Regions from separate parts of the uncultured Azonexus sp. genome, predicted to be linked through region 1. Evidence: riboswitches for the same ligand, from Rfam matches in the RefSeq annotation. Region 1 holds a riboswitch; the other holds the start of a gene.
What was found. Region 1 has a riboswitch for S-adenosylhomocysteine ahead of ahcY (adenosylhomocysteinase). Riboswitches for the same ligand answer to the same signal wherever they lie in the genome.
Positions count from the first base shown of each region.

Region 2: it holds a riboswitch for S-adenosylhomocysteine, as region 1 does, so the genes downstream of both, metH (methionine synthase) here and ahcY (adenosylhomocysteinase) in region 1, are expected to answer to the same signal.

Region 1 covers NZ_CALJNI010000008.1:118,846-123,713, forward strand. Annotated here, with positions in the region: gene metK (methionine adenosyltransferase) at 107-1,270, shown strand; gene Q0799_RS06520 (HD-GYP domain-containing protein) at 1,334-2,539, shown strand; S-adenosyl-L-homocysteine riboswitch at 2,560-2,624, shown strand; gene ahcY (adenosylhomocysteinase) at 2,698-4,098, shown strand; gene Q0799_RS06530 (TlyA family RNA methyltransferase) at 4,135-4,868, shown strand, end outside.
Region 2 covers NZ_CALJNI010000008.1:272,094-276,961, reverse strand. Annotated here, with positions in the region: gene metH (methionine synthase) at 1-2,615, opposite strand, end outside; S-adenosyl-L-homocysteine riboswitch at 2,690-2,760, opposite strand; gene Q0799_RS07305 (cold-shock protein) at 3,053-3,256, shown strand; gene Q0799_RS07300 (hypothetical protein) at 3,385-3,561, shown strand; gene Q0799_RS07295 (hypothetical protein) at 3,629-3,991, shown strand; gene Q0799_RS07290 (cache domain-containing protein) at 4,027-4,868, opposite strand, start outside.

The sequences.
Region 1 (4,868 bases):
GAGTTAAACAGACAACTTGCGGGGCGATTCACAAAATCCGCTAAAGCGTCGCCTGCTCGTGGTCCGAAGCCGGTAACGCCGGACCCAAGGACCACTGGAGCATTCCATGAGCGATTACCTGTTCACCTCGGAGTCCGTTGGCGAAGGCCATCCGGACAAGGTCGCCGACCAGATTTCCGACGCCATCCTCGACGCCATCCTGTCGCAGGACAAGCATTCCCGCGTTGCCGCCGAAACCCTGTGCAACACCGGCCTGGTCGTTCTGGCCGGTGAAATCACCACCAACGCCAACGTCGATTACATCCAGATCGCGCGCGACACGATCAAGCGTATCGGCTACGACAACACCGACTACGGCATCGACTACAAGGGCTGCGCCGTGCTCGTCGCCTACGACAAGCAGAGCCCGGACATCGCCCAGGGCGTCAACGCCGCCTACGACGACAACCTCGGCCAAGGCGCCGGCGACCAGGGCCTGATGTTCGGCTACGCCTGCGACGAAACCCCGTCGCTGATGCCGCTGCCGATCTATCTGTCGCACCGCCTGGTCGAGCGCCAGGCCATGCTGCGCAAGGACGGCCGCCTGCCGTGGGCACGCCCGGACGCCAAGTCGCAGGTCACCATCCGCTACGTCGATGGCAAGCCGCACTCGATCGACACCGTCGTGCTGTCCACCCAGCATTCGCCGGACATCAGCCTGGAAGACCTGCGCGAAGCGACCATCGAGCAGATCATCAAGCCGGTCCTGCCGAAGGAGCTGATCAAGGGCGACATCAAGTTCCTGGTCAACCCGACCGGCCGCTTCGTCGTCGGCGGCCCGCAGGGCGACTGCGGCCTGACCGGCCGCAAGATCATCGTCGACACCTACGGCGGGGCCGCACCGCACGGCGGCGGCGCCTTCTCCGGCAAGGACCCGTCCAAGGTCGACCGCTCGGCCGCCTACGCCACCCGCTACGTCGCCAAGAACATCGTCGCCGCCGGCTTGGCCAGCAAGTGCCTGGTGCAGGTTTCGTACGCCATCGGCGTCGCCGAGCCGACCTCGATCATGGTCGAGACCTACGGCACCGGCAAGGTCAGCAACGAAACGCTGACCGCGCTGGTCCGCAAGCACTTCGACCTGCGCCCGAAGGGCATCGTCAACATGCTCGACCTGCTGCGCCCGATCTACCAGAAGACCGCCGCCTACGGCCACTTCGGCCGCGACGAGCCGGAATTCTCGTGGGAAGCCACCGACCGCGCCAATTTGCTGAAAAGCGACGCTGGCCTGTAATCGGCAACAACAGCAAGACAAAAGGGGCTTCGGCCCCTTTTATTTTTGTTACTATTGCCACATATGCTGAAAAAAATCCCGGTCGAGCATCTGCGGCTCGGCATGCACCTTCAGGCCTTCTGTGGCGACTGGCTGGACCATCCGTTCTGGCGGACCCGCTTCGTCCTCAAGGATGCGCAGGATCTGGTCCTGATCCGGGAAAGCAGCATCCGCGAAGTGTGGATCGACATCGACAAGGGCATCGATATCGAAGCGGACCGCACCCGCAGCGAGGAAAAATTCCAGACCATCGAGGAAATCCCCCCGCCACCGCCCGTCGTTCAGCCCAAGGCCGCCTTTGCCGACGAAGTGAAACGCGCCTCGCGCATCGTTGCCAAAGGCCGTGAAGCCGTCGTCTCGATGTTCCAGGAAGCACGCATGGGCAAGGCCATCGAGGCCGAAGCTGCGGCACCGCTGGTCGAGGAAATCTCCAACTCGATGCTGCGCAACCCCGGTGCGCTGGTCAGCATCGCCCGCCTGAAGACGGCGGACGACTACACCTACCTGCATTCCGTCGCCGTCTGCGCCTTGATGATCGCGCTGGCCCGCCAGCTCGGACTCGACGAGCAACAAACGCGCGAAGCCGGCATGGCCGGTCTGCTGCACGATCTGGGCAAGGCGATGATGCCGAGCGCCGTGCTCAACAAACCCGGCAAGCTGACCGACGCCGAATTCGCCGTGGTCAAGACCCACCCGGAAGAAGGCCACAAGCTTCTGCTGGCCGGCAACGGCGCCAGCGAAATCGCCCGCGACGTCTGCCTGCACCACCATGAAAAATTCGACGGCAGCGGCTATCCGGCCGGCCTGTCCGGCGAGGCGATCAGTCTTTACGCGCGCATGGGCGCGGTCTGCGACGTGTACGACGCAATCACCTCCAACCGCCCGTACAAGGCCGGCTGGGACCCTGCCGAATCGATCCGGCGGATGGCCGAATGGAAGGGGCATTTCGATCCGGCCATCTTCCAGGCCTTCGTCAAGAGCCTGGGCATCTACCCGGTCGGTTCGCTGGTCCGGCTCGAATCCGGCAAGCTCGGCGTGGTCGTCGAACAGAATGGGCAATCGCTGCTCAAACCGCGGCTCAAGGTATTTTTCTCGACCCGCTCGCAAAGCTATCTGAAGCCGGAAATCATCGACCTGGCGCGCAGCGCCGAAAAGATTGCCGGCCGCGAAGATGCCGAAAAATGGGGAATCAAGGATGTGGACCGCTACTGGGCTGCCGAAACAGTCTGAAAACGGTTTATAATCCGCTACCTACCGAGGAGCGCTGCAAGAGACCCTATCTCTCAGGCTCGGTTCAAAACTGCGCTCACTGTCCAACCCTGCCGGGCGCAGGGGGTTCGGTGAGTTGAACACCGCCCCTCCCCGTCACAGTTATTCAGGAGCTTACTGTGGCTAATACCCAAGACTACGTCATTGCCGACATCAACCTTGCCGACTGGGGTCGCAAGGAAATCCGCATCGCCGAAGGCGAAATGCCGGGCCTGATGGCCATTCGCGAAGAATTCGCGAAGACCCAGCCGCTCAAGGGCGCACGCATCACCGGTTCGCTGCACATGACCATCCAGACCGCCGTGCTGATCGAGACGCTGACCGCGCTCGGCGCCGAAGTCCGCTGGGCCTCGTGCAACATCTTCTCGACCCAGGATCACGCCGCCGCCGCCATCGCTGCCGCCGGCATCCCGGTCTTTGCCGTCAAGGGCGAAACCCTGGTCGATTACTGGGACTACACCCACCGCATCTTCGAATGGACCGACGGCGGTTACTCGAACATGATCCTCGACGACGGCGGCGACGCAACACTGCTGCTGCACCTCGGCGCCAAGGCCGAGAAGGACATCTCGGTGCTGGCCAAGCCGGGTTCGGAAGAAGAAACCATCCTGTTCGCCGCGATCAAGGCCAAACTGGCCGTCGATCCGACCTGGTACTCGGTGCGCCTGGCCCAGATCAAGGGCGTCACCGAAGAAACCACCACCGGCGTGCATCGCCTGTACCAGATGCATGCCCGCGGCGACCTCAAGTTCCCGGCGATCAACGTCAATGACTCGGTGACCAAGTCCAAGTTCGACAACCTCTACGGCTGCCGCGAATCGCTGGTCGACGGCATCAAGCGCGCCACCGACGTGATGGTCGCCGGCAAGATCGCCGTCGTCTGCGGCTACGGCGACGTGGGCAAGGGTTCCGCCCAGGCCCTGCGCGCGCTGTCGGCGCAGGTCTGGGTCACCGAGATCGACCCGATCTGCGCGCTGCAGGCCGCGATGGAAGGCTACCGCGTCGTCACCATGGAATACGCCGCCGACAAGGCCGACATTTTCGTCACCACGACCGGCAACTTCCACGTCATCACCCATGACCACATGGTCAAGATGAAGAACAACGCCATCGTCTGCAACATCGGCCACTTCGACAACGAAATCGACGTCGCGTCGCTGGAAAAGTACCAGTGGGAAGAGATCAAGCCGCAAGTCGACCACGTCATCTTCCCGGACGGCAAGCGCATCATCCTGCTCGCCAAGGGCCGCCTGGTGAACCTCGGCTGCGCCACCGGCCACCCGTCCTACGTGATGTCCTCGTCGTTCGCCAACCAGACCATCGCCCAGATCGAGCTGTTCACCAAGACCGCCGACTACCCGGTCGGTGTGTACACGCTGCCCAAGCACCTGGATGAAAAGGTCGCCCGCCTGCAGCTGAAGACGCTCAACGTGCAACTGACGACGCTGACGCAGCAACAGGCCGACTACATCGGCGTGCCGGTGGAAGGCCCGTACAAGGCCGACCACTACCGCTACTGATCGTCCGCAGCTGCCACCGAGGCCGCCCCGATAAGCATGAACTCCTTCCATGCCCGCCAGGGCGGTCGGCAACGTGACGAGAAACCGGTCAAGACGCCGGTCGATCGTCACGGCCTGCTGCGCGCCGACGCACTGCTGGTCCAGCGCGGACTGGCGGCGTCGCGCACGCAGGCGCAGCGACTGATCGGCGAAGGCCGGGTACTCGTCGACGGCAAGGCAATCGCCAAGCCGTCGCTGGAACTGCCTGCCGACGCCAGCCTCACCGTTGTCGAAGACGAAAGCGACCGCTACGTTTCGCGCGGCGGCCTCAAGCTGGCCGGCGCCCTGGCGCACACCGGTCTCGATGTCACCGGCAGGATCTGCCTCGATGTCGGGCAATCCACCGGCGGCTTCACCGACTGCCTGCTGCAGGCCGGCGCCGCAAAAGTGGTCGGCGTCGATGTCGGTCATGCTCAACTGCACGCCAAGCTGAAAAACGACGGGCGCGTCAGCGCACTGGAAGGCATCAACTGCCGCGCGCTAACCGCCGCCGATCTCGGCGACGCCATGCCGACCGGCGGTTTCGACCTGATCGTCGGCGACGTCTCGTTCATCTCGATGACCCTGGTGCTGCCGCAACTACCGGCGCTGCTCGCCGCCGACGGCGACCTGCTGCTGCTCATCAAGCCGCAGTTCGAGGTCGGCCCGCACAACATCGGCAAGGGCGGCATCGTGCGCGACCCGTCGCTGTACCGCGAGGTCGAAGGACGCTTCCTTGATCTTGCCCGGCA
Region 2 (4,868 bases), 150 kb from region 1:
GTGGCGACGCCGACGGCGCGCGAGGCGTCCGGCACATAGACCACCGGGCTGTCGGTGTTGCTGGCGATCTTGATCGCGGTATGGGCGCGGCTGGTGGTGGCGCCGCCGATCAGCAGCGGCTGGTTCATGCCGAGGCGTTTCATCTCGGCGGCGACGTGGGCCATTTCTTCCAGCGACGGGGTGATCAGGCCCGAGAGGCCGATGATGTCCACCTTGTGCTCGAGCGCCGCCTTGAGGATGTTGTCGCAAGGCACCATGACGCCGAGGTCGATGACGTCGTAGCCGTTGCAGCCGAGCACGACGCCGACGATGTTCTTGCCGATGTCGTGCACGTCGCCCTTGACCGTCGCCATCAGGATCTTGCCCTTGGAGCCGAGGCCGGTACGGGCCTTTTCGGCTTCGATGTAGGGCAGCAGGTGGGCGACCGCCTGCTTCATGACGCGCGCCGACTTGACGACTTGCGGCAGGAACATCTTGCCGGCACCGAACAGGTCGCCGACGACGTTCATGCCGCTCATCAGCGGCCCTTCGATGACCGCCAGCGGCGGCTTGCCTTCGCTTTCCAGCTTGACGCGGACTTCCTCGGTATCGGCGACGACGAAATCGGTGATGCCCTTGATCAGCGCGTGTTCCAGGCGCTTTTCGACCGACTGCTCGCGCCAGGAGAGGTCCGGGCCGGCGTCCTTGGCCTTGCCTTCCTTGACCGTCTGCGCGAAATCAACCAGCGCCTCGCCGGCGCCGGGGTTCTTGTTCAAAACCACGTCCTCGACCTTGGCGCGCAGCTCCGGCTCCAGGTCGTCGTACACGCCGAGCATGCCGGCGTTGACGATGCCCATGGTCATGCCGTTTTTAATGGCGTGGTAGAGGAAGACGGTGTGGATCGCCTCGCGCACCGGGTCGTTGCCGCGGAAGCTGAACGACACGTTGGAAACGCCGCCGGAAATGTGTGCGTGCGGCAGGTTTTCCTTGATCCAGCGCACCGATTCGATGAAATCGACGGCGTAGTTGTCGTGTTCCGGGATGCCGGTGGCGATGGCGAAGATGTTCGGGTCGAAGATGATGTCTTCGGCCGGGAAACCCATGCCGGTCAGCAGCTCATACGCCTTGCCGCAGATCTCGATCTTGCGTTCGTAGGTGTCGGCCTGGCCCTTTTCGTCGAAGGCCATGACGATGACGGCGGCGCCGTAGCGGCGGGCGAGTTTCGCCTGTTCCAGGAACCTGGCTTCGCCTTCCTTCATCGAGATCGAATTGACGATGCCTTTACCCTGGATGCACTTGAGGCCGGCCTCGATCACTTCCCACTTCGACGAGTCGATCATGATCGGCACGCGCGAGATGTCCGGTTCCGAGGCGATCAGCTTCAAGAACTTGTCCATGGCGGCGAGCGAATCGAGCATCGCCTCGTCCATGTTGATGTCGATTACCTGGGCGCCGTTCTCGACCTGCTGGCGGGCGACGGCGAGCGCGTCGTCGAAGCGGCCCTCCAAAATCATCCGCGCGAAGGCGCGCGAACCGGTGACGTTGGTGCGCTCGCCGACGTTGACGTAGAGCGAGTCGGCGGTGACGTTGAAGGCTTCCAGCCCGGACAGGCGCAGTGCCGGTGCGATGACCGGTTTCTGGCGCGGGGTGAGCGCCGCGACACGTTGCGCGATGGCGCGGATGTGCTCGGGCGAGGTGCCGCAGCAGCCGCCGACGATGTTGACGATGCCGCGCTCGGCCCAGCCGGCGATCTCGTCGGCCAGTTGTTCCGGGGTTTCGTCGTAGCCGCCGAAGGCATTGGGCAGGCCGGCGTTGGGGTGGGCCGAGACGTAGCAGTCGCAGACGCGCGACAGTTCCTCGACGTACTGGCGCAGCTCGCTGGCGCCGAGCGCGCAGTTGAGACCGAAGGAGAGCGGCTGGACGTGGCGCAGCGAGTTCCAGAAGGCTTCGGCGGTCTGTCCCGACAGCGTGCGCCCGGAAGCGTCGGTGATCGTGCCCGAGATCATCACCGGCCAGCGGCGGCCGGCGATGTCGAAGTACTTCTCGATGGCGAACAGCGCGGCCTTGGCATTCAGCGTGTCGAACACGGTTTCGACGAGCAGGATGTCGGCGCCGCCTTCGATCAGCCCGGTGGTCGCTTCGAAGTAGTTGGCGACCAGTTCGTCGAAAGTGACGTTGCGGTAGCCGGGGTCGTTGACGTCGGGCGAGATCGACGCGGTGCGTGAGGTCGGGCCGAGGACGCCGGCCACGAAGCGCGGCTTGGCCGGATTCTGCGCGGTGAATTCGTCGCACAGGCGGCGGGCCAGTGCGGCGCCTTCGAAGTTCAGTTCGTAGACGATCTCGGTCAGGTTGTAGTCGGCCTGCGAGACGGCGGTCGAGTTGAAGGTGCAGGTCTCGATCAGGTCGGCGCCGGCTTCCAGGTACTCGCGGTGGATGCCGCCGATGATGTCGGGGCGGGTCAGCACCAGCAGGTCGTTGTTGCCCTTTAGGTCGTGCGGGTGATCCTTGAAGCGCTCGCCGCGGTAGTCCTTCTCCTGCAGGCCGTGGCGCTGGATCATCGTGCCCATGGCGCCGTCGAGGACGAGCAGGCGTTGTTCGAGCAGGGCGTGGAGTTCGGCAGTACGGTCGGGCTGGATCATGGATTACCTCGGCAAAGCACCGGTGACGCCGCCAAAAAGCGAACGGCGCTGCAAACCGGCGGGAAACTTGGGGTTTGCGAGCGCCGTTGATCGTTGCCGAGCCTGGCCATTCACTGAAATGGTCGCAGCGCTCCTCGGCAGGGGGTGAAGTGTAGCCGTCGACGGGCCGAAAGCCAAGTTTTCCCTGCAAAAACAGTCGCTCAGCCTGTCTGGTCACGTGGCGGATGTGCCGTGGTCAGCATCCGCCATGACGATTTAGTTTGCTAAGGGATGCAATGCCGCGTATTGTGCACCGCAGCGATTTCTAGTTGTATTGTTATTTTGTCGGTTTAGTACCCGCAGCTCTGCGGCGCCATTCCCCCATCTTCGCTTTGCCCTCTTGATCTCGCCCCACCCAGGGGCATTCCGCCCCGCAATTTTCGGAGATTCAAGATATGGCAACAGGTAGCGTCAAGTGGTTTAACGATTCCAAGGGTTTTGGCTTCATTTCACCTGAAGGCGGCGGCGAAGATCTCTTCGCTCACTTTTCCGCAATTCAATCCAATGGTTTCAAGACCCTGGCCGAAGGCCAACGGGTGAGTTTCGACATCACCAACGGTCCCAAGGGCAAACAAGCCAGCAACATCCAGATCGCCTGATTCTCCAGGCCTTCTCTCTGACAGCCGCATTGGCGTGACTGTCAGTCCCTTCATGCCGACACCCATTGCCGGCATGAAGTCCCCGGATCGGCGCCTGCCGATTCCCGGGCAAACCTAGAAAAGAATCAATGAACATAGAAAAACAACGTGCCCTGGCGGAACGCCTGTGCGCCGAATCGGGTATTTCCGTCCTGCCCTACGGCAACGCCTGGTGGCTACTGGGCCGGGGCATCAACCGGGTGGTTGGCGAACTGGCCGGACTGTCCCATTCCGACCTTCAGCGCTATCAATTCATCGAGCGGTGAGATTCAGGCGGCTGGCCGAAAGCCTTCGGCCCAGTCCGTTCAAAACGACACGGAGAACAGCATGACCATGACCCACGCCATCCAGCGCAACCAGCTCAAGACTTTCTACTACACCCCGGTGCATTGCCCTTTCTGCGGCACCCGGGTGATGGGGGCCGATCCGGTGGACGAAACCTTGATCACCGCCTGTATCCATACCCTGTTCATCGCCCATGACATGGCTTTTGAATACCGCTCCGAGCGTTTCGACACGAATCTGTGCCTCAACGGCCTGAGCGAAAGGGAAGTCGAAGAGCGGTGGCTGAGGGAGACCGACGGCATCGACGGCCTCACCAACCAGGTCACCCTGGCAGACGCCATCAAGGTTGCCGCCTACGCGCCGGCGCCGTCGGCCTATGGTTCCTACTACGGGTTCGCGCCGACTGAATGAGCGGATTGCGGCGGCGTCACGGCTGAACCGCCGCCTCAGCCCAGCGGCTCGCAGCGCAGCCAGATCGTGAATACGGCGCCGCCCCCGTCTGGGGAGTCGACGGTGATGCGGCCGTCGTAGCGTTCGACCAGCGATTTGCTGACCCACAGGCCAAGGCCGTGGCCGCCGGGTTTGTGGGCGGTGTAGAAGGGCTCGAACAGGTGTTCGCGGTCGGCTTCCGGGATGCCCGGGCCGGAGTCGGCGACGCTCAGGCGCAGGCCGATCGGCATGTCGGCTTCGTCCCAGTCCTCGACCGCCAGCCGCAGCGTGCCGCCGTCGGGCATGGCCTGGATCGCGTTGGCCAACAAATTGATGACGACCTGCTGCAGCTCGTTCTTGTTGCAGGTGACCAGCCGCGCCGAATCGATCTGCTGTTCGATGGCGATATTGCCCTTGCGCAACAGGTGACCGACCAGCAGCAGGCAATCGTGGATCAGTTGCTGGGCGCCGACCGGTTCGAGGTAGCCGACGTATTCCTGCGGTCGGGCGAATTGCAGCAGCTTGGTCACGATCAGGCGGATGCGGTGCACCTGATCGAGGATCAGCCGGAATTCCGGCTCGACCGGTTTGGCTTGCTCGCCGAGCACTTCGCGGGCCATTTCCAGATTGCCCTGGATGACGGCAATCGGATTGTTGATTTCGTGGGCGACGCCGGCGGTCAACTGGCCGATGGCGGCCATTTTTTCCTGAGTGATCAGCTTGCCCTGCGTCGACCGCAGGGTTGCCAGCGCTTCCTGCAATTCGGCAGTGCGCTGGGCCACCTTGCCGTCCAGGGCTTCGCCCCAGCGTTGCAGGGCGAGCGCCTGCGCCTGCTGGCTTTCGAGCAGGCGGTCGAAGT